3 regions of the Mesorhizobium sp. WSM4904 genome follow, and region 1 is predicted to be linked to each of the others. Evidence: predicted binding sites of a transcription regulator. Region 1 holds the regulator's gene; each other region holds the start of a gene.

The links. The regulator LexA, encoded in region 1, represses DNA repair genes until DNA is damaged. The targets are predictions, from matches to a motif close to TGTTCNNNNTGTGTTCNG.
Region 2: a site for LexA is predicted at 1,925-1,942, ahead of QAZ47_RS25870 (ATP-dependent helicase). Genes of this name have one in related genera too.
Region 3: a site for LexA is predicted at 6,097-6,114, ahead of QAZ47_RS03545 (YifB family Mg chelatase-like AAA ATPase). Genes of this name have one in related genera too.

The regions. Positions count from the first base shown of each region.
Region 1 covers NZ_CP121354.1:4,277,332-4,285,131, reverse strand. Annotated here, with positions in the region: gene trpC (indole-3-glycerol phosphate synthase TrpC) at 1-619, shown strand, start outside; gene moaC (cyclic pyranopterin monophosphate synthase MoaC) at 622-1,116, shown strand; gene glp (gephyrin-like molybdotransferase Glp) at 1,119-2,324, shown strand; gene lexA (transcriptional repressor LexA) at 2,441-3,175, shown strand; gene QAZ47_RS20515 (ComEC/Rec2 family competence protein) at 3,159-5,621, opposite strand; gene gltX (glutamate--tRNA ligase) at 5,723-7,147, shown strand; gene gltA (citrate synthase) at 7,329-7,800, shown strand, end outside.
Region 2 covers NZ_CP121354.1:5,325,392-5,333,191, reverse strand. Annotated here, with positions in the region: gene QAZ47_RS25870 (ATP-dependent helicase) at 1-1,910, opposite strand, end outside; gene QAZ47_RS25865 (hypothetical protein) at 2,155-2,310, opposite strand; gene QAZ47_RS25860 (hypothetical protein) at 2,438-2,611, shown strand; gene QAZ47_RS25855 (LysR substrate-binding domain-containing protein) at 2,964-3,932, opposite strand; gene QAZ47_RS25850 (hypothetical protein) at 4,045-4,878, shown strand; gene QAZ47_RS25845 (DMT family transporter) at 4,932-5,945, shown strand; gene QAZ47_RS25840 (hypothetical protein) at 5,975-6,178, shown strand; gene QAZ47_RS25835 (hypothetical protein) at 6,203-6,388, shown strand; gene QAZ47_RS25830 (MucR family transcriptional regulator) at 6,526-6,966, shown strand; gene QAZ47_RS25825 (hypothetical protein) at 7,081-7,272, opposite strand; gene QAZ47_RS25820 (hypothetical protein) at 7,586-7,800, opposite strand, start outside.
Region 3 covers NZ_CP121354.1:749,910-757,709, forward strand. Annotated here, with positions in the region: gene QAZ47_RS03515 (EAL domain-containing protein) at 1-207, opposite strand, end outside; gene QAZ47_RS03520 (GtrA family protein) at 316-2,109, opposite strand; gene QAZ47_RS03525 (glycosyltransferase) at 2,233-3,243, shown strand; gene QAZ47_RS03530 (GtrA family protein) at 3,243-3,617, shown strand; gene gshB (glutathione synthase) at 3,697-4,638, shown strand; gene QAZ47_RS03540 (cyclic nucleotide-gated potassium channel) at 4,961-6,022, shown strand; gene QAZ47_RS03545 (YifB family Mg chelatase-like AAA ATPase) at 6,208-7,737, shown strand; gene QAZ47_RS03550 (TetR/AcrR family transcriptional regulator) at 7,789-7,800, opposite strand, start outside.

The sequences.
Region 1 (7,800 bases):
CTCCAAGGGGCTGATCCGCGCCGACTTCGACCCGCCGGCGCTCGCCAGGGCCTATCAGCGAGGTGGAGCGGCCTGCCTTTCGGTGCTGACCGACGCCCCGTCCTTCCAGGGTGCGCCTAGCTTCCTGACCGCCGCGCGCGCCGCCGTCGGCCTGCCCGCTTTGCGCAAGGATTTTCTCTTCGATCCATACCAGGTTTATGAAGCCCGCGCCTGGGGCGCGGATGCCATCCTCATCATCATGGCAAGCGTCGACGACGCTTTAGCCAGCGAGCTCGAAGCGACGGCTTTCGAGCTCGGCATGGACGCGCTGGTCGAGGTGCATGACGAAAAGGAGATGGAGCGCGCGCTTCGCCTCTCGTCGCGGCTGATCGGCATCAACAACCGCGATCTGAGGACCTTCGAGACCAGCCTCGACATTTCCGAGCGGCTTGCAGCGATGGTGCCGGCCGGTCGGCTGCTCGTCAGCGAAAGCGGCATCTTCACTCATCAGGATTGCCGCCGGCTGGAGAAGAGCGGGATCGGTACCTTCCTCGTCGGCGAGAGCCTGATGCGGCAGGCCGATGTGGCTGCCGCGACCGAGCTTCTGCTGACGGGCAAGGCGCCGGCCGAGGCCCTTTGAGGATGCCTGCCCTCACCCATCTCGGCGCCAAGGGCGAAGCCAACATGGTCGATGTCGGCGACAAGGCCGAGACGACACGCACGGCGATCGCCGAGGGCTTCGTCTCGATGCGAGCGGAAACGCTGGAGATGATCCTGGCCGGCGACGCCAAGAAGGGCGACGTGCTGGGCACGGCGCGCATCGCCGGCATCATGGCGGCCAAGAAGACGCATGAGCTCGTCCCGCTCTGCCATCCGCTGCTCCTGACCAAGGTCGCCGTCGATATCGAGCCCGACCGCGCCCTCCCCGGCCTGAAGGTCACTGCGCTTGCCCGCGTCACCGGCAAGACCGGCGTGGAGATGGAGGCGCTGACTGCGGCGTCGATCGCCTGCCTCACCATCTACGACATGGCCAAGGCGGCGGACCGCGCCATGGTTATCTCCGGCATCAGGCTGGTCGAGAAGACCGGCGGCAAGTCGGGCGACTACAAGTCCGTCAAATCCGGGGCGAGTTCCTGACGATGGCGCTGGTTCCGGTCGCCGAAGCGCTCGAGCGCTTGTTGGATGGCGCAACCGCAATGCCGGGCGAAAACGTGCCGCTGGCCGATGCGGCCGGCCGGGTGCTCGCCGAACCGGTGGTGGCGCTGCGCACCCAGCCGCCCTTCAACGCTTCGGCCATGGACGGCTATGCCGCCCGCGCTGTCGACGTGACCTCCGTGCCGGCGCGGCTTTCCGTGATCGGCGTGGCGCCCGCCGGGCGCGGTTTTATCGGCTCCGTCGGCAAGGGTAAGGCGGTGCGCATCTTCACCGGCGCACCGCTACCTGAAGGCGCCGACACCGTCGTCATCCAGGAAAATGTTCGCGACCTCGGCGGCGGCCGCATCGAAGTGACCGAGCCGACGGCGGAAGCTCGCAACGTCCGTCGCCGTGGGCTCGACTTCGGCCAGGGTGATGTAGTTCTAGAAAAAGGCCGCCTGCTCGATCCGGCAGCGCTATCGCTGGCGGCCTCCGCCAATCATCCGAGCCTCAACGTGGTGCGTCGGCCGATTGTGGCCATCATCGCCACGGGCGACGAGTTGCTGCCGCCCGGAAGCACGCTCGGCCCCGACCAGATCATCTCGTCCAACGCCTATGGCGTAGCGGCGACGGCGCAATCGGTCGGTGCCCGCGCTCTCGACCTCGGTATCGCCGCCGACCGGCAGGATGCGATTTCGGCGCTGGTCAAGAAAGCGGTCGCGGTCGGCGCCGATGTCATCGTCACCCTCGGCGGCGCCTCGGTCGGTGATCATGATTTGATCCACGACGTGCTGACCGGCGAAGGCATGCAGCTCGATTTCTGGAAGATCGCCATGCGCCCCGGCAAGCCGCTGATGTTTGGCCGGCTTGGCAAAATCCGCTGCATCGGCCTGCCCGGCAATCCGGTGGCGAGTCTTGTCTGCTCGCAATTGTTCCTGAAGCCGCTCCTGGCGCGTCTTGGCGGCCGCAGCTACCGCCAGGATATCCGGACCGCGCGGTTGGCTTCCGCGATGCACGCCAACGATCTCAGGCAGGACTATGTGCGGGCAGTCGTACGTGAGGATGCCGGACAGTTGATCGCGACACCGTTCAGCATCCAGGATTCCTCCATGCTGAGGATGCTCGCCGACGCCAACGGCCTGATCGTGCGCGAGCCCTTCGCCCCGGCTGCGGAAGCCGGCGACGAATGCAGCGTTCTGATGTTACGCTGAACAAAACGTCAACAGATTCACTAAACTTTAAACGGTTGCGGAACACAACTGGAACAGATAGTGTTTGTTCTGGGTTTGTTTTTCTGATTCTGGTTCCAAAACCCATGGGGGCCGCCATGCTGACGCGCAAACAACATGAACTGCTGATGTTCATCCATGAACGGCTCAAGGAAAGCGGCATTCCGCCGTCTTTCGACGAGATGAAGGAAGCGCTCGACCTCGCTTCGAAGTCGGGCATCCACCGTTTGATCACGGCACTGGAGGAGCGCGGCTTTATTCGCCGGCTGCCGAACCGCGCACGCGCTCTTGAGGTGCTGCGCCTGCCCGATTCGATCGCGCCCGGCCTGAATGCGGCGAGAAAATTCTCGCCGAGCGTCATCCAAGGCGGTCAAGGCAATCTCGGCCGGCAGATCAAGCCAGCGGCGCCCTCCCGCACACCGACGCCCAGCAATGACGACGACGCCGTTTCGGCCGTGTCCATCCCGGTGATGGGTCGCATTGCCGCCGGTGTGCCGATCGACGCCATCCAGCACCAGACGCATTCGATCACAGTTCCGCCGGACATGATCGCAGGCGGCGAGCACTACGCGCTTGAGGTCAAGGGCGATTCGATGATCGAAGCCGGCATCTTCGACGGCGACACGGTGATCATCCGCAATGCTAACACAGCGAGCCCGGGCGAGATCGTGGTGGCGCTGGTGGACGACGAGGAAGCGACGCTGAAACGCTTCCGCCGCAAGGGCGCCTCGATTGCGCTCGAGGCCGCCAACCCGGCCTATGAGACCCGCATCTTCGGACCGGACAGGGTCAAGGTGCAGGGCAAGCTGGTCGGGCTCATTCGTCGCTACTGAGTGGCGGCGGCTTGGTCTGTGGCTTCTCAGGCCGCTCGTATGGCGCTAGCCCCCTCGCCTCGCGCGAGTAGCGCCGCTGTTCGTGCCAGGGGCGATAGGGCTTTTCGACGGCGTATTGAATGGCGGCTCGCGCCGTTGCCGACTGTGGGTCGAAGTAGACGGCGGCGCTGCCGTCGCGCGCAAGCTGCCGCTTGGTGACGACGAGGATGCGTGGATCGCGGCAAGGGTTGTAGGCCGTGGCGTCGTTGATGACGATGAGGTCGGCGAAGCCGCAGGCCGGCCTGGCGCTATCGCGGTTTTCCGCCAAGGCGACGATTGCACCGGACGGATGCCGGCCAATGCAGAGATCGCCAGTGCAGTAAAAGGGGGATCCCGCCGGCAGGTCGACCGGGTCGGCGATGTCGAATGCGCCTTTCGCGAATGTTTCCGGCGGCACGATCGTTTCGGCCCTCAGCGCACGTTTCCAATTGTCGGTGGTGAACTCGTTGGAGCGGGCGCGATTGACGGCGAGCTCGCCACCGCCGATCGGCATCGCCACCAGATGCGCGTCCTCGGAGATCAGCAGGTCCGGCGTGCGCACTTGCGGGACCGCCAGTAGTGCGGCCAGCGCGAAGGGCACTGCCGCCAGCCTGAGCCAGGTGGTGGCCATGGTTGCTATCACCAGCGCGATTGTCGCGAGCAGCACCGACTGGATCGAGATCAGCCCCACGGCATCGACCGGCGACCGCTCCGAAATCCAGGCCGAAATCGCGATCATCGCCGTCAGGCCCTTGCCCATCAAATAGAGGAAAGGTCCGTCGAAGCCGAACGGCATCATGACCGCGCTGGCGACGGCAAGGAACATCACGACGGTGACGATCGGCATGATCGCCAGATTGGCCAGCAGGCTGAGCGGCGAGACGCGCTGGAAGTGCCAGATGGCAAACAGCGCCGTAGCGCTTCCGGCAATGATAGACGTTATGGCGGCGCCGCCCGCTCCGACCGCAAGCTTGTGCGACAGGAACCGCAGGAACGACCGCTTCGCCGGCGGCGCTTTCGACTTGCCGGCGCGGTAGTCGGCCCATCCGGCATAGGCGCCGACAAGGGCCGCGGTCGCGGCGAACGACATCTGGAAGCTCGGACCAACCACTTCGTGCGGTGACACCATGATGACGGCAATGGCCGAAATCGCCAGGTTGCGCATCGTCAACGCCGCACGGTCGAAGAGCACGGCGACCAGCATGACGGCGAGCATGATGAAGCTTCGTTCGGCGGCGACCACCACGCCGGAGATGACGAGGTAAGCAGCGATCGACACCAGCGCGACCGCTGCGGCATATTTCTTCACCGGCCGGCGTGACGAGAAATCCGGAAGCAGCGCGAAGACGCCGCGCAGCAAAAGCATGACCGTGCCGGCGACCAGCGCCATGTGCAGCCCGGAAATCGAGATGATGTGGTAGATGCCGGTCCGCCGCATCGCCTCGTTGATGTCCTCGGGAATGCCCGCGCGAACGCCGACGATCAGCGCCGCGGCAATCTCGCCTTCGGGTCCGCCGACGGTGCTTCTGATGTGATCGGCAATCGTCTCGCGCGCATTCTCGATCGCCCAGGCGATGCTCGCCTGGGCGGGAGGGTCGCTTGCCGGAATGACTTTCGGATCGCCGAGGAAAAATCCACTGGCACCGATGCCGGAGAAATAGCTGTCGAAGGAAAAATCATAACTTTCGGGGCGAACCGGTCCGGTCGGCGGCAGGAGCCGTGCATAGCCCGTCACCAGCGATCCAGCCTTGACGTTAGGCGGAATCCCGCGCGCCGAGAGCCTGACGCGATCCGGCGCGTAGCGCAGTTTTGGCTGCGCGGTCGAGACGAGGTCGATGGTCAGCCGCACCCGGCCATTGGCCATCTCCTCGGCGACGACAACGCGACCCGTCAGCCGCGTCTGTATCTCGGAGCCGAGCATCGGCGTTGCGGCCCGCCATGTCTCGACCTTCGCGGCGACAAAGCCCAGCGCGCAAAACAGCGCCGCCATGAAGATAAGATGCGTCTTCGGCCAAGAGCGGGAAACCGCCGCGCAGACGGCCATCAGCGCCACCGCCGCCAGCGGCCGGTAGAGATCCGGCTCGCTGTTCAAGGAGAAATAGAGGATTACGCCGGCGGCAAGGAACACCGGCACCAGCAGGAAACCAACGCCGCGGTCGAGTTCGGTGGTGGCGGCTTCGGCGACGCTTCGGCGAAGCACGGAAAAAGAGGTACGGCGGAACTGCCTGCGGATCCGATCGATAGTCGCCGGCTGAAGCGGCTGCAGCGAGGCATCACCGCCCGGCGGCAAGATCTCCGCAGCCGGGCGCGGCGCCGGAACCGAAACCGGCGTTGCTTCGGCAGGCGCGGTGCCGGCAAACAGCAGGCGCTCGCTGACGCCGGCCGTCGTCCCCTCGCCCTTCTCCGCACTCCGGCCACGTCCAGCCATCGGGTCTGCCCCTTGCGCCCCAGACCTCCTATGCTACATGAACGCCGACCGCGCGAAAGTCCGCGCAATCACGCCTGCTTCAGTGCCACCCTGAGAGTTCCATGTCCGACAAGGTCGTCACCCGTTTTGCCCCCTCGCCCACCGGCTACCTGCATATCGGCGGCGCGCGCACGGCGCTGTTCAATTGGCTCTACGCCAAGCACACGGGCGGCACGATGCTGCTGCGCATCGAGGACACCGATCGCGAGCGCTCTACCGAGGCGGCGACGGCCGCCATCCTTGACGGGCTGACTTGGCTCGGTCTCTCATGGGACGGCGAGGCCGTATCGCAGTTCGAGCGCGCGCCGCGCCACCGCGAGGTGGCCGAGGAGCTCGTGCGCCTGGGCAAGGCCTATTACAGCTACGAGACGCCTGCCGAGTTGGAGGCGATGCGCGAGGCAGCGCGAGCCAAGGGCCTGCCGCCGCGCTACAACGGGCAGTGGCGCGACCGCGACCCGTCCGAGGCGCCTCCCGGCGTCAAGGGCGCCATCCGCATCAAGGCGCCGACCGAGGGCGAGACCGTCGTGCACGACCGCGTGCAGGGCGAGGTGCGCTTCCCGAACAAGGACCTCGACGACTTCATCATCCTGCGCTCGGACGGCAACCCGACCTACATGCATGCCGTTGTCGTCGACGACCACGACATGGGCGTCACGCACATCATCCGCGGCGACGACCATCTGACCAACGCCGCGCGCCAGACCGTCATCTACAACGCCATGGGCTGGGCGGTGCCGTCGATGTCGCACATCCCGCTGATTCATGGCGCCGACGGCGCCAAGCTGTCGAAGCGCCATGGCGCGCTCGGCGTCGAGGCCTATCGCGCCATGGGCTACCTGCCTGAGGCCCTGCTCAACTATCTGGCCAGGCTCGGCTGGAGCCATGGCGACGACGAGGTCATGTCGATCGAGGACATGATCGCTTGGTTCGACATCGGCGACGTCAACAAGGGCGCCGCCCGCTTCGATTTCGCCAAGCTCGAGGCGCTGAACGGCGTCCATATGCGCAAGATGGACGACAAGGCTCTCTTCGACATCTTCGTCGCCACCCTGCCCTATCTCGAGGGCGGACTGGCGCTCGCGGCAAAGCTCGACGACAGGCGCAAGGCGCAGCTGCTTGCCGCCATGCCCGGCCTCAAGGAGCGTGCAAAGACGTTGGTCGAACTCGTCGATGGAGCCGCCTTCCTCTTCGCGGATCGGCCGCTGCAGCTCGACGAGAAGGCGGCCGGGTTGCTTGGCGGCGACGCGCGCGCCATTCTGCGCGGCGCTCATGACGCGCTCGCGGCGGTCGCCGGCGAATGGAACGCCGCAGCCGCGGAAGCCGCTATTCGCAACTTTGCGCAGACCGGCGGTCACAAGCTCGGCGCCGTGGCCCAACCGCTGAGAGCCGCGCTCACCGGTCGAAGCACATCGCCCGGCGTGTTCGACGTGCTTGCCGTGCTGGGACGCGACGAAAGTCTAGCGCGGATTGGAGATCAAATCGATTAGGAGCGAACTGGCCCAAGAAGATTGGCATTGAAAGGTGTGTTTCGCAGTGCAACATTAGGCCTTGGCCCAATCTGGCACGCACCCCCTTAAAATGCGGTGGCAAGTTCGCGCATTCCGGTGATTTCGACGTGTCGTTTGCAGGAATTGCCTTGCCGGCATGAGGAAACAAAAGGAGTTTGCAATGAGCGAAGCTGCGACAAAACTGGAACCGGGCGGCAAGGCGCATGAGTCGACCGCCAGGCTCGAACTCGCCGGCAAGACCCACGAATTCAAGGTGCGAAGCGGCTCGACCGGGCCCGACGTCATCGACATCGGCGCTCTCTACAGCACCACCGGCGCCTTCACCTACGATCCCGGCTTCACCTCGACGGCGAGCTGCGAGTCGGCAATCACCTTCATCGACGGCGATGCCGGCATCCTCTTGCATCGCGGCTATCCGATCGACCAGCTTGCCGAGCACGGCGACTTCCTCGAGGTCTGCTATCTCCTGCTCTACGGCGAGCTGCCGACCAAGGCGCAGAAGGACGACTTCGACTACCGCGTGACACGCCACACCATGGTGCATGAGCAGATGTCGCGTTTCTTCACCGGCTTCCGTCGCGACGCGCACCCGATGGCGGTGATGTGTGGCGTGGTCGGCGCGCTGTCGGCCT
Region 2 (7,800 bases), 1.0 Mb from region 1:
GGCTGGTTGTGCGGGTAGAAGCGCTGCGGCACCACCAGGTGCAGGCTGTCCTTGGCCCGCGTCATCGCCACATAGAGCAGCCGGCGTTCCTCCTCGATGTCTTCCTTGGTGCCGACGCCGAGATCGGCCGGGATACAGCCGTCGACGGTGTTGAGCACAAGCACGTTCTTCCATTCCTGGCCCTTGGCCGAATGGATGGTCGACAGGATGAGGTAGTCCTCGTCGCGATGCGGCGGGCCGGCCTGGTCGCTGGTGGCGTCGGGCGGGTCGAGTGTCAGCTCGGTCAGGAAGCGCTCGCGCGAGGGATAGCCCGATGCGATCTGCTCGAGCTGCAAGAGGTCTGCCCGGCGCGTGATCGCATCCTCATGGATGCGCTCCAGATGCGGCTCGTACCAGAGCCTGACCCGCTCGAGATCAGCCGGCCATCTCGGCCCTGCGCGCAGCCCGCTGTAGATGTCGAGGAACACCGGCCAGTCTTGCGCTGCGCGCTGCGGCGGCCGGAAGCGGGCAAGGCCCAGCGTCTCGTCCAGCGAGGTCGCCATCGCCTCGACGATCTGCGAGGCGGCCGAAGGCCCGATGCCCGGCATAAGCTGCAGCACGCGGAAGCCGGCGACGCGGTCGCGCGGGTTCTCCGCGAAGCGCAGCATCGCCAGCATGTCCTTGACATGAGCGGCGTCGAGGAATTTCAGCCCGCCGAACTTCACGAAGGGGATGTTGCGGCGCGTGAGCTCCACTTCCAGCGGCCCGCTGTGATGCGAGGCGCGGAAGAGCACCGCCTGCGCCTTCAGCGCCGTGCCGGCCTCGCGCTCGGCAAGGATCGCCTGGCAGACATAGTTGGCCTGCTCGGCTTCGTCGCGCACGCTCACCAGTTGCGGCTTGTGGGAGGATCGGCGCTCGGTCCAGAGGTTCTTGGTGAAGCGCTCGCTCGCCTCGCCGATCACCTTGTTGGCGGCGGCAAGGATCGTCTCGGTCGAGCGGTAGTTGCGCTCCAGCATGACGATCTCGGCGCCTTGCGCGAATTGTTTTGGGAAATCGAGGATGTTGCGCACTTCTGCCGCGCGGAAGGAATAGATCGACTGCGCGTCGTCGCCCACCACGGTGAGCCCCGCGCCGTCCGGCTTGAGCGCCAGGAGGATCGAGGCCTGCAGCCGGTTGGTGTCCTGATATTCGTCGACCAGCACATGGTCGAAGCGCGAGGAAAGATGCGCGGCGATCTCGGGCTCGGCCGCCATCTGCGCCCAGTAGAGCAAAAGGTCGTCGTAATCGAGCACGTTCTGCGCCTGCTTGGCCTCGACATAACGGGCGAACAACTCCTTCAATTGTTCTGCCCACCCCGCGCACCAGGGAAAGGCCGAACCCAGCACTTCGCCGAGAGGCGCCTGCGCGTTCACAGCCCGAGAATAGATCTGCAGGCAGGTGCTTTTTGTGGGAAAGCGGCTTTCGGTCTTGGAAAGGCCGAGCTCATGCCGGGCGAGGTTCATCAGGTCGGCGGAATCCTCGCGGTCGTGGATGGTGAAGGCGGGATCGAGGCCGATCTGCTCGGCATAGTCGCGGAGCAGCCTTGCGCCGATGCCATGAAAGGTGCCGGCCCAGGCGAGCGCATCGGCGATGATGGCGGCGTCGCGCCCCAGCACCTCGCCGGCGATGCGCTCGACGCGCTTGGCCATCTCGGCCGCGGCGCGGCGAGAAAAGGTCATCAGCAGGATGCGCCGAGGATCGGCGCCCTTGACGATGAGGTGCGCGACGCGATGCGCCAGCGTGTTGGTCTTGCCGGATCCGGCGCCGGCGATCACCAGCAGGGGCGCCGCCACCTTGCCGTCGCCATGCACCACCGCCAGCCGTTGCTCGTCATTGAGCCGGGCAAGATAGGCGGGCGCTTCGAAGGACGAATCACGGGCGGCGATGTTCATCGCCCATCAAGCATCGTTTCCGCTTTGTTCGCAACGGGGTTGAGGTGTCGAGTGCGTTCGCAATTGGCGAAGGCCGGAGTGACGGCCAATCTCACCCCCTTGTGGGGAGATGTCGCCGAAGGCGACAGAGGGGGCCGCCTCGCGTAGGGCGCCAGCGCCTTTCGCGACGAGAGACAACGCTGGCGATTTACGTGAGACGACCCCTTCTGGCCGCCTCGCGGCCATCTCCCCTCGATGCTGGAGATTACCTTTTAGGCTCCACCCCCATCGCCGCGGACTGCCGCCGCAGCTTACGCCGTTCGTCCGGCGGCGCGGCATCTCCGGACATCTCCTCGATGATCCGCATCGTGACGCGGTAAGTTGTGTAGGCGAACAGGCCGACGAGCAGCAGACGGATCATGACCATCTCCTCGCGTGTTGTCGAAATTCAACCGGAGACCAGCGGGTTGGTTCCCCAACCGCCACGCAACCAAACCGCCACCGCCCCGTTTGCCTCAGAGAAAAGGGGCGAACGAGAGGAGGTCGTCATGATGAAGCTTCCTGTGCTGCTGGCTCTTGCGGCAGGGCTCGCGCTCGCCGCCTGCGACAACAGCGTGCCGCCCACCAAGGCGCCTGCCGACCAGAACCCGCAGATCGACAAGAACCCGGTTCCGAAATCGACCACCGGCGGCGACCAGCCCGGCACGCCGCCGAAGCAGTGATGGCGCCGAAGCGGGCAGGAATACTCTGCCGGAACGGGCGGGCGGTGATCGGGAAATGATCCTGCCGCCACAGAAGAAGGCCGGCGCTGCTTGGGAGGAAGCTGGAAAGCGCCGGCCAAGCGGGAAATCAGGCCCGCCGCAAGACAAACCATAGCTGAGTCTTGCCGCTGGGTCAGGAGCACGGCTTTCAAGGCTTGAGGAAATCCGCCTGGAATTCTTGTGATTGTGTGGAATCTACAACAGCTGAGGTCACCAACAACACTGGCGAGGCTATGCCTTTAATTTAATGTGGCCCATCATAGTTTCATCTGCGTCTGATCGGCTGGAGGGCTTGAAGACAGGGTAGCTCGCCTCACGCCATCGCCGCCCTGGCCAGCGGCATGCCGGCGATCTCAATGTCCAGCTGGCGCTGCGTCAGCGCCGCCTCGGCCATGATCCACTGCTTGAACAGCTCCACCTTGCGCGCGCCGAGCGCCTTGACGGGGCTGACGAAATACCAGCCGGCGCTGTTGGGATGGTGGACCGCGAAGGGCGCCACCAGCCGTTCGGCGCGGATGTCGCTTGCCATATAGGCGCGGTTGGCAACGGCAAAGCCCATGCCGGCATTGGCCGCCTCGTAGGACATCATGCAGGAATCGAAATAGATGCTCCTGGTCTCGCCGAGCACGAAGCTTGCGCCGGCAAAACCCAACCATGACTGCCAGTTCTGGGTGCAGGTGTCGGAGTGGAGCAGGGTGAAGTGCCTGAGGTCCTCGGGCGTCACCCTGGACAGCGGCTTGTCGCCCAGCACCTGGTGGAACAGCTTGCGGCTGCACACCGGCGTCAGGTCCTCCTTGAACAGCAGCTCGGATTTGAGGCCGGGGAAGTTGCCGTCGCCATAGCGGATCTCGAAGTCGTATTCGGAGGTCGCGAATTCATGCGTGGCGTAGGAGGTCGAGACCCGCATCTCGATATCCGGATACTGCTGCTGGAAGCTGGCAAGCCGCGGAAACAGCCAGCGCGCGGCGAAGGTCGGCAGCACGCAGATCTTCAGCACATGCGCCTGCGATTGTCCGGTCGCCTCCATGCTGGCCGCCACGATCCGCTCCAGCGCCTCGCGCACCCGCGCCACATAGGTCTCGCCTTCCGGGGTCAGCGACACCGCATTGCCGCCGCGCTGGAAGATCTTGAAGCGCAGCTGGTCCTCCAGGCTTTTGACCCGCTGGCTGACGGCGGAAGCGGTGATGAACTGCTCTTCGCCGGCGCGCGTGAAGTTGCGGTGCCGGGCGGCGCTCTCCACGATTTTCAGCGAGTTTAAGTTGACCTGACTGAGCAGACGCACGGGGGTTCGACCTTTAGCTGGGCTTAAAGTAGCACCAGCATTCCTAAATTTACAGGGGAGGGCGGCTTAATCGACTGTTTACCAAGTGTTGCCCCCACCTTGGAGAAGTAGAATGAACGCCCATACAATCCCCGAACTGCGCTATGCGATGAGCCGTGAAGCCATCATCGGTCATGATACGGCGTGGAAAGTGTCGAGCTTCGGCGTCGCCCAGTATCTTCACGGCTACGACCCCCAACTGCTCGCCGCGATCGAGGAGGCGGCGCTCAAGCTCAAGGCCAGCCATGCCGTGCACAAGCATCTCGACCTCACCTTCATCACCGGCGCCGACCGCTACATTCCGGAGATCAAGGAGCTGCTCAACGACAAGCTGCGCCTGGAACGGCTGGCCGACATGATGGGCACCAAGCTCGAACCCTATCCGCTGTCGATCGTCGGCTCGACCGTCACCTTCATGAACCCCAAGGACGGCGCCGTCGAATGGCATTGCGATGGCGTTCCGGTGACGGAACTCGTTCCGCTCTCGATCAGCGACCCTCTGATCGGCGGCCATCTTGAGATCTATTGCGACGATTCCGAGACCGGCCGCGCCATTCTCGAATCCGGCCGCGACCTGCCGCGCAACAAGGTCATGCGCATCGACCACAAGATGAACTACGCCACGCTTGGCCAGTTCCTCGGCGTGCTCCATCGCACCGCGCCGATCCAGCTAGGCTCGCGTGTCACGCTGGTGCTCAACCAGCGCTCGGCGACGAAGCCCTATGTCGACGACAACCGCATGTTCTACCTTGCCGCCGACAACGATCACGACCGGGCCTGGGTGAACGAGCTGGCCGACGATGTGTGGACCAACCAGCTGCCGGCCTATCGCCGCCACGCGGAAGACCATCCCATGCCGAAGCCGGCCGTGGAGCCGGTCTCGGGCGGAGCCAGGGAGTCGTGGTAGCGAGTGATGACCCGGCTCGGCTGTCCTCGGCGTCGCCGAGCCTCGTCCCGGTCATGGCCGAAAGCCAGCAATCCCGGTCCGGCGCCGCCTCGGCGGCGGCGCTGGCCTTTGCCTTCGGCGCCGTGGCGCTCTGGGCGACCAATGCCCTGGTCGGCAAGACGTTGCTCGCCCACCACCCGGTATCGCATGTGCAGTTCCTGCAGTTCTGCGGCGCCGCGCTGGTCTTTGCGCTGATCAGGCTCTTCCCTTCCCCCCTTGTGGGGGAAGGTGGCCTTGCGAAGCGAGGTCGGATGAGGGGTGCTGGACGGATCGCCGACGCTGGAGTTTCTTCTAGCACCCCTCATCCGTCTCGGCGCTGCGCGCCGATCCACCTTCTCCCACAAGGGGAGAAGGGGAATGCTGCGCTCGCCCACGCCGTCGGCTTCATCGGGCTGGTCGGCACCATGGTGCTGCAATATATCGCCTTTGCCTCGATGCCGGTCATCGAGGCGAATTTGGTCGCCTACACCTGGCCGCTGATGATCGCCGCCGCGGTCATCGCGCTTGGCCGCTCGCGGCGCCCGCTGCTGCTTGGGCTCACCGCCGCGCTCGGCTTCGCCGGCGTGGCGCTGGTGATCTCGGGTGGGCGGGCGCAGGCCTGGTTCGAAGGCAGCCTCGTCGGTTATTGCGCGGCCTTCGGCTCGGCGCTTTGCATGGCCTTCTATTCGCTCGCCGTCGGCCGCCTCGCCGTGCCGCCGGACCGGCTTCTGCTGCCCTCGGCGCTGATCGGCGTGGCGCTGACCTTCGCCTGGAGCCTGCATGACGGCGCTGCCGGCCTGAGCGGCATACCCCTTCTGCTTGGCCTCTATCTCGGCGCCGGGCCGATGGGACTTGGCTATTATTTCTGGTCGCGTGCGCTGAGCCTCGACCAGGGCGGACGGCTCGCGGTCGTCGCTTATCTCACGCCGGTTGCTTCAACGCTCTTGTTGGCGCTGTCGGGCGAAAGCCTGTCGATGACGGCCATTGCCGGTGCCGTTCTCGTCATCGGCAGTTGCATTGCCGTCGGCATCGAACGCTCGGAGGTCTGAAGACCATGCCAGGAAGCATGCCAAGGATCATACTTGACGACGACGAACGTCGCGCCCGGCAAGAGGCGCACTGGCTGGTGAAGGAGTTCGGCGCCGAGGCGCCGCTCTATGCCGCCATGAAGGCCGAAAAGGCCATCGAACAGAAGGATTTCGGCCGCTGCGCGCGCTGGAAGCGTGTGCTGGAGATCCTGGCTGACGACAGGCGGGCGGAACGTCGAGCCGCGGCGAAATAAGCGACTCGCCGTGGCGAATCGGGCATGATCGGCAACCCGGACGCCACGCTGTCCGACAGTATCGGCTTTCGTCCTGAATTTCGATTTTTGCAGGAATTACTCGCAGAAATTGAAGTGCTTTTGCGTCATACCACCAGTGTAGGCCTCCAGCGCTGTAAAGTGTTTGTTATAGGTATTAGAATTCCTAACTTGCGCGGTCGCGACCCATAGTGAAAACGTACCTTCGGTATTGAGTCGCGTGCCTTTACTGACTCTGGACGGTCCGTTGGGGGACAGGTCCAATATGATACCTGGACTAAAGTCTTAAAAACAGCTGGTCATTTGAGAGCCAGCAGAAGGTGAAAAAATTGTCCAATATCGATGACAAGACCGCAATCGAGCTGACCGCCGACATTGTTTCGGCCTATGTAGGCAACAATCCGCTTCCGGCTTCCGGCCTGCCTGATCTGATCGCCAGCGTCAGCGCGTCGGTGCGCAAGCTCGCCGGCGGCGCCGCCGTCAAGGAGAGCGCACCGCTGACGCCGGCCGTCAATCCGAAGCGTTCGGTATTCCCCGATCACATCGTCTGCCTCGAGGACGGAAAGAAGTTCAAGTCGCTGAAGCGGCACCTGTCGACCGACCACGGGCTGACGCCGGACGAATACCGCGCCAAATGGGGCCTGCCGGCGGACTATCCGATGGTGGCGCCGAGCTATTCGGCGACACGCTCGGCGTTGGCCAAGTCTTCCGGCCTGGGCCGCAAGCCGGCCGCGGATTCCGGCAAGGGCAAGCGCAAAGCCAAGGCCTGAAGCCGACGGCCATGCTGCCTGCAACGGCCGACGCCGTGCCGTCGGCCGATTGCTTGGCGACGTTCGATGCATTGCCTCGCAGGATGGCCAACCAGCCTTCCCGCCAGGCCGCCTTCAGTTGCCGGGCGGCTTGCGAGCCGCCGCGCGGCGGTCCTGCTCGGCCGCAAGGCTGTCCGCCTCGACAGCCGTCATCTCCAGAAAATAGACAAGCATCTGGTAGCGCGTGCGCGAAAGCATCTTCGCCAGCCTGCGCGTGATCTCCGCGACATATCTCAGCATGCGCAGATCGTTAGCCGCCTCGCCCATCGTGAGCTCCTGACACAGTCAAGTTATTGTTGTTATTGTTGGTTTTTATTGGCGCCTACGCGCGAATCACGACGCTTTCATAAGTTCGCAGGATTGCGGCAAAACTGAAATCGATTTTTTCGCCAAGCATAGCGGCTGGATCAAAAGTTTTGGGACTTTTTTTGGTCGTTTCGGCATCCATCGCGCTAATATAAGCCAAAGCGCGACTTCGGGTTGTCTTGGCCGACTGATCTGATCTTCCGCAGGGATTGGTCAGTGCCGGTATTTGGGTGGCAGGCGGGCCTGGCCAATAGGGCCTGCCCGCCCTTGCCGCTCAGTTCTTGTAGGCGGAACAGAAGGCCGGCGGATTGTCGTTGCCGATCATGGCGCAGCCCCGCTTGATCTCGTCGATCATCATGCTGCACGCGTTCTGGCCGTTGCAAGGCGGATGTGTCGACGGCGACACCTGAACGCATTGCGAGACATATTGGTCCGATTTCGCCTTGCCGGCCGATTGCACGCACGGCCTCCTGTCGTTCTGGCTTGCCT
Region 3 (7,800 bases), 3.1 Mb from region 1:
GTGGCCGAACAGGTCGTTGATCGGCTTGAAACCGTCGAGATCGAGGATGCCGACCGTGAAGGGCGCGGGATCGTCGGCGCGGTCGCTGATCAGGCGATCGACCTTGTCGAAGAAGCGACGATGGTTGCCAAGTCCGGTCAGCGGATCGGTGAAGGCCAGATCCGTGTTTTCCCTGCCTGGCTGCCCGGTGCCAAACGTCGTTTGCATCATGTCCCTGTTGTGATCGCGGTATTTATCCTCAGACTGGCAGCAAAGCGTTTAGGAAAAGTATCGGAAAATCGATTTTTCGAGCGCTCGCCGGAGTCTGCGCGACGCTTAGCCGGCTCGCCTGACGCGATAGACTTCGATCGGGCTGGCTTTGGTCTCGGCGACCGGCTCGAGCCAGTCCGGAACGCTGCCTTGAAGCAGGTCGGAAAGGAGGCCGCGCGGTGCCTTTTTGACCAGCATCACGCTTTCGAAGCTGCCGCGGCAGATCGCCACGAGGCCGACGCGATGCGCCTCCACGATCTTGCGCGCCTCGTCCGGCGTGCCGAGAAACGCGTCCAGCACCAGAAGATTGCCGGCGACATTGCGATGATAGGGGCCGGCGAAGACGCGATGCCCGGAGAAGGCCAGGATCGGCGACCCGATGTCGGAGGGGGCGAGCACGGCGGTTTCGGGCATGCGGCCAAGCGCCGCGAAGCTGGCGTCCTTCCCGCAATCCCTGTCGATGTCGCCGGCGTCCGCGACGGGCGCTTTTTTTTCCAATGCCGTCGAGGTCGCCGCGGCGGCGCCCATCCAGACCGGATTGATCGACACAAGCCAGACCGCGGCGAGACGCATGGCGACGGCGAGCGAGGAATTGTTCTGCGCCCGCGCGCGCCATGTCGCGATCCAGGCGGACAGCGGGATCACGGCAAGGGCGATCGAGAATGTCGAGCCGCGCACCTGCCAGGCGGCAACGCCGAAGGCGACGAGAAGCAGCGCGGCAACGAGACTGTCCTGACGGCGCCAACCGCCGCGACCGAAACGCCGCGCCATCAGGACGATCGCCACCAGCGGCGTCGCGTAGCGCGCCGCCACCAGCGCCGGCGTATCGACAATCAGCGCGAACAGCGACTGGGCTTCGCTGATGTGGTCCAGCCACAACTCCTTGAGGCGCGGATCGAGGTCGGCATAAGGCGAGGCCAGGCATTGCGGGAACAGCGCGAGCGTGACCAGGCCGACGGCCACGGCCAGCATGGCGAGCGACAACAGACGGTGCCACCGGCTTCGCGCGGTGAATTCGACCGAAGCGATGGCCGAAAGCCCGACGCCGGCGATGGCGGCGACAACGAACTGCACGGTCGAGAAGGCGTCGCATTGCGCCTCGCCCCATGCCGAGGCCGGGACGGTGGCGAGGAAGACAAGACTCGATACGCCGGCGAAGCCTAAACCGAAATCCCTGGCGATCCCGCGCTCGCCGCTCGCGTCGGCGACGAAAAGCAGCGATACGCAGACGCCGATGGTGGCGACATAGGGAACGGTTTCCATGCCGACGGCGAGCGTCAGCGCCGCGCAGAGGCCGGAAAACAGCGCTGCCGCCCGGTGGACCGGGGCCTCGAGCAGCAAAGCGAGGCTCGCCATGGTCAGCATCAGCTGGACATTATGGTGGTCGAGCGCGCCCGGCGAATAGATGCCGAGGAACTGATAGCCGGCAGCGCCGACGATGACGGAAGGCAAGACAGCGCTGCGGCCGGCGAATGCGCGCGCCGCGCGGATGGTGAAGAACAGCGCCGAGCAGAACAGCAGCGTCGGCCAGAGCACCTGCGCGATCTCCTCCGCGAGAGGCCTGCTGCCGGTCAGCGCGGAGGCGGCCAGAATGATGGCGGCGATCGGTGTGTCGACCAGCCTGGACCAGTGCATGACGAAGCCGCCCTCGAGGCCCATCCTGTACTGGTGCAGGTCGAACCAGCCCTGGCCGTTGAGCAGATCGCGAACCTCGACCAGCCGCATCAGATTGTCGTTGTCGACATCGGCCAGCGCGCTGAAGCCCATCCATGCGTTGAACGCGAAGGCAGCCAGCGTTGCCAGTAACGCCAGCATGAAATCGAACTTCCAGGTGGCGGCGCCGTCCTTGGCTGCGCTCATGGTCGAGGCCTTTGGAGCTAGAGGCTTAAACCTAGCCTTAACGGCTTCAATAAATAGTAAAGCGGCCCTGAGATGCCGGCATTGGCGCGGCCGGAGGGCTCAAGCCGGGCACCGGAGACAGACATGCCGCACGAAGTCCGCAACGAACCGGCGATCGCCGTGCTGCTGCCTTGCTACAATGAGGAGCTGACGATCGGCGAGGTCGTGCGGCGTTTCCGCGAGACCCTGCCGTCAGCGTCGATCTATGTCTACGACAACAATTCCAAGGACCTGACCGCGCTCAAGGCCCGCGCCGCCGGCGCGATCGTCGTGCGCGAACCGCGGCAGGGCAAGGGCAATGTCGTGCGCCGCATGTTCGCCGACATCGAGGCCGACATCTATGTGATGGCCGACGGCGACGGCACCTATGCGCCGGAGGATGCGCCGCAGCTGATCAACGTCCTGCAGACGGAGCGCTCCGACATGGTGGTGGGCACCAGGCGCGGCGTGACCGACGACGCCGGCCGCTCCGGCCACGCCTTCGGCAACCGCATCTTCAACCGGCTCTACAAGGGCCTGTTCGGCGCCGATTTCACCGACATCTTTTCCGGCTACCGGGTCTTTTCGCGGCGCTTCGTCAAGAGCTTCCCGGCGGTTTCCGGCGGCTTCGAGATCGAGACCGAAATGTCGGTCCATGCCTCGCAGCTCAAGCTGCCGGTGAGCGAGATGGCGCTCGACTACGGCCGCCGCCCGGAAGGTTCTTCGTCGAAGCTGTCGACCTTCCACGACGGCGCCAGGATTCTGTGGATGTTCGCCATGCTGATGAAGGAGACGCAGCCGCTGCGCTTCTTCGGCACATTCGCCCTGTTCTTCCTGGCGGCCAGCATCGGCCTGATGATACCGGTGCTGATCGAGTTCGCCGAGACGGGGCTGGTGCCGCGCATGCCGACCTGGGTGCTGTCGGTCGGCATGCTGCTCTTGTCCATGCTGTCGATGGTGACCGGGCTGATCCTCGATTCCGTGTCGCGCGGCCGGGCCGAGCAGAAGCGCATCTTCTATCTTTCGATCCCCTCCGGCCGCGGCGAGCGCCGCGCAGGCGCCAACGGGCAGGCACCGCTTAAGGGTGAGGCAGGCAAGGCCTCGCGGGCGGCCTGATGGGCCGGCTTACCCGCTTCGTCCTTGCCGGCGGCATCGGCTTCGTCGCCGACGCGGTCGCGCTCTGGCTGCTGCTTGCCGTCACGCCGCTCGGGCCGCTGGCGGCGCGCGTGCTTTCGATCGGCTTTGCGCTCACCGTCACCTGGCAGTTCAACCGGCACCTGACCTTCGCGCCGTCGAGCCGGGGCATCGCGCAGGAGGGCGTGCGCTATGGCGGCGTCGGTGTCGCCACCAGCATCGTCAACTATCTCGTCTATTGCGCCTTCCTGTTCGCGCTGCCGGCCCTGCCGCCGCTAGCGGCGCTGGCGGTCGCCTCGATCGTCGCCATGGCGCTGTCCTTCCTCGGCTATTCCCGACTGGTCTTCGACCGCTGAGCTTCTGCACCAAGCGAGCACGATTGGCAGACGCCGCCGATTTCCTTATATCGGCGGCAGAGCTCACCGGAGACTGCAGATGCCGCTGAAGATCGCCGTCCAGATGGACCATGTCTCCACCGTGTCGATCGTCGGCGACACGAGCTTCGCGCTGTCGCTGGAAGCGCAGCGGCGCGGCCACAAGCTCTTCCACTACACGCCCGATCGACTGTCGATGCTGGGCGGCAAGGTGTTCGCGCGCGTCGAGGAGATGCAGGTGCGCGACGAGAAGGGCAACCACTATTCGCTGGGCGAGCCGGTGCGCACGGATCTGTCGGAGATGGACGTGGTGCTGCTCAGGCAGGATCCGCCCTTCGACATGAACTACATCACCACCACGCATATCCTGGAACGCATCCATCCGAAGACGCTGGTGGTCAACGACCCGGCCTGGGTGCGCAACAGCCCGGAAAAGATCTTCGTCACCGAATTTCCGGAGCTGATGCCGGAGACGCTGATCACCAAGGACCCCCGGGAAGTGGCCGCCTTCCGCAGGGAGTTCGGCGACATCATCGTCAAGCCGCTCTACGGCAATGGCGGCGCCGGCATCTTCCATCTGCAGGAGGCCGACCGCAACCTTGCCTCGCTGCTCGAAATGTTCGGCCAGCTGTTCCGCGAGCCCTATATCGTGCAGCGCTACCTCAAGGATGTACGCAAGGGCGACAAGCGCATCATCCTGATCGACGGCGAGCCCGTGGGCGCCATCAACCGCGTGCCGGCCGAGCACGACTCGCGCTCCAACATGCATGTCGGCGGCCGCGCCGAGAAGACCGAGCTGACGGAGCGCGAGCGCGAGATCTGCGCCCGCATCGGCCCAGCGCTCAGGGAACGCGGCTTCATCCTCGTCGGCATCGACGTGATCGGCGACTGGATGACCGAGATCAACGTGACCTCGCCGACCGGCATTCGCGAAGTGCAGCGTTTCGGTGGAGCCGACATCGCCAGCCTGTTCTGGGATTGCGTGGAAGACAAAAGGCGATAGCAGCGCCTCCGGTTCACGAAACGGCGAACAGCGCTATCTGACGGAGACCTGCTTCGCGCTGAAGTTGCTCTCAGCCGGCCTGACGTGCTGCTCGGCGCTCATCACCCCCGATACAGACGAAGCGCTCCTTGCCTTGCACCCAGGCGTCGTGGCCTGGGCGATATCGTGCAGGGCGCGCCCTGCGTGGACGCCTCGCGGGTTCCGTCATCCGTCTTGAGGACCGGCTTCATACATTCGGATCGTTTCGCAGCGACAGCAAGCACCTTTGCGCTTGCCTCGAAGGCATCTATTTTGGAGGGCAGTCGCGGCTAGTGGGCAAAGAATGTCGGTACTGTCTTCCTCAAGACTCTACATGCCGCTCAACGCGGTGCTGGCCGCGCCCGGGCTTCTGGCGGTGGCTGCGCTCACGATACCGGACATGTCCGGATCTGGCAGACTGGCTCTGGCTGCCGTGCTCGCGGTCATTTGGGGCGCCTATCTTCTGCAGATGGCAGCGACGCTGCTCAAGCGCCGGGCGGGAGACGTTCGGACGCCGACAATCGCCATCGATGTGCTCGCGGTCTTGGTTCCACTCGTCGCATTTCTGCTCGTCGGCGGGCCCGACTGGAGCCTCTATTGTGCCGTCTGGCTGCTGAAGCCGCTGCGCGACTCGACTTTCTTTCCGCTGCTGGGCAGGGTTCTGACCAACGAAGCGCGAAACCTGATCGGCGTCACCACCGTCTTCGGCGTCGTTCTGTTCGGTGTCGCGCTCGCGGCCTATGTCATCGAGCGCGACATCCAACCGGAAAAGTTCGGCAGCATTCCCCAGGCGATGTGGTGGGCTGTGGTCACGCTGTCCACCACCGGCTATGGCGACGCCATTCCGCAAAGCTTCGCCGGACGCGTCCTTGCCGGGCTGGTCATGATGAGCGGCATCGGCATCTTCGCGCTCTGGGCTGGCATTCTGGCCACCGGCTTCGCTCAAGAAGTCCGTCGCGGGGATTTCGTCCGCAATTGGCAATTGGTCGCCGCCGTGCCGTTGTTTCAGAGGCTCGGCCCGGCCGCGCTGGTCGAGATCGTGCGCGCGCTACGACCTCGCATCGTGCCGGCGGGCGCCGTGATCTGCCGCAGTGGCGAGCCTGGTGATCGGATGTTCTTCGTCGTGGAGGGGCGCGTCAGCGTCGCGACACCGAAGCCGGTGGAGCTTGGCCCTGGCGCCTTTTTCGGCGAGATGGCGCTGATCACCGGCGAACCGCGCATGGCGACCGTCAGCGCCACAACGGCGGTTTCGTTGCTGTCGCTGCACTCGGCGGATTTCCAGATGCTGTGCAGCAGCAGCCCGGAGATCGCGGAAGTCATCCGCAAGACCGCGCTCGAACGGCGCGGCGCCGCACCGATGGCTTGACCGTACCAGCTGCGCAGCGCCGGATTGCGTATCACCTCGGCCCCAGGATCGTCGCTGGGCGGCGCCCGCCCTTGTGTTCCCGTAATGTTCTTGCGCGCTGCGCAAATCTGTGGTTGTCTAACCCGACTTCGCTCGCGGCTTGATCGCAAAGCCGCGCGCGAGTCTGTATCGGGGGCTCGGTAAAGATGGTGGCGCGGGTTCGCACGGTGGCTTTCCAGGGCATCGAGGCCGTGCCGGTCGATGTCCAGGTGATGGTAGCACCTGGCAAGGTCGGCATGCAGATCGTCGGGCTGCCGGACAAGGCGGTGGCCGAGAGCCGCGAGCGCGTGCAGGCGGCGCTCCATGCGTCGGGCCTGTCGATGCCGTCGAAGAAGGTGACGGTGAACCTTGCGCCGGCGGACCTGCCCAAGGAAGGCAGCCATTACGACCTGCCGATCGCGCTTGGATTGATGGCAGCACTCGGCGCCATTCCCGGCGACATGCTGGCCGGCTATGTCGTGCTCGGCGAGCTGTCGCTCGACGGCACCATCACGGCGGTGGCCGGCGCGCTGCCGGCGGCGATCGGCGCCAATGCCGAAAGCAAAGGCCTGATCTGCCCCTTCGCCTGCGGGCCGGAGGCAGCCTGGGCCGGCAAGGATTTCGACATACTGGCGCCGCGCAGCCTGATCGCCGTCGCCAATCATTTTCGCGGCACGCAGGTGCTGTCGCGGCCAGAGGCCGGCATCCAGGTCGCGGCGCGCGACCTGCCGGACCTCGCCGACATCAAGGGCCAGGAAAGCGCCAAGCGGGCGCTGGAGGTGGCGGCCGCCGGCGGTCACAACCTCCTTATGGTCGGCCCTCCAGGCTCCGGCAAGTCGATGCTGGCGCAGCGCCTGCCCTCGATCCTGCCGCCGCTGGCGCCGAAGGAATTGCTCGAAGTCTCGATGATCGCTTCCGTCGCCGGCGAGCTCGGCGAAGGTAAGCTGACGGATCGGCGGCCGTTCCGCGCCCCGCATCATTCGGCCTCGATGGCGGCGATGGTGGGCGGCGGCTTGCGGGCGCGGCCGGGCGAGGTGTCGCTCGCCCATCACGGCGTGCTTTTCCTCGACGAGTTCCCGGAATTCACGCCGCAGACGCTGGACGCGCTGCGCCAGCCGCTGGAGACCGGCGACTGCGTGATCGCGCGCGCCAACCACCGCGTCACCTACCCGGCGCGCATCCAGCTGGTGGCGGCGATGAACCCATGCCGCTGCGGCATGTCGGGCGAACCCGGCTATCGCTGCCTGCGCGGCGAGCGCTGCCGCACCGAATACCAGGCGCGCATTTCCGGCCCGCTGCTCGACCGCATCGATCTTCGGATCGAAGTGCCGGCGGTCTCGGCGAGCGACCTGATCCGGCCCGACCGCGCCGAGACGAGCGCGGCGGTGGCGCAGCGCGTGGCCCGCGCCCGGACCCTGCAGCGCGAGCGGCTCGAGAGCCTGGGCGCGTCCGTGACCACCAACGCGCATTGCCCGCCTGCGATCATCGAGGAAATCGCCAAGCCCGACGCGGCCGGGCTGACGCTGCTCAAGGACGCCAGCGAGAAGCTCGCTTTCTCGGCGCGGGCCTATCATCGCGTGCTCAAAGTGGCACGCACGCTGGCCGACCTCGACGCCAGCGAAACCGTGGGCCGCATCCATCTCGCCGAGGCGATTTCCTACCGGATGAGCGCGGAGCGGATGGCGCAGGCAGCGTAATCAAGGAACCTGCAAGGAGGCCCGGTCCGTTTCTCCGCCCCGAGTTCCTCTTCAACCGGCCTC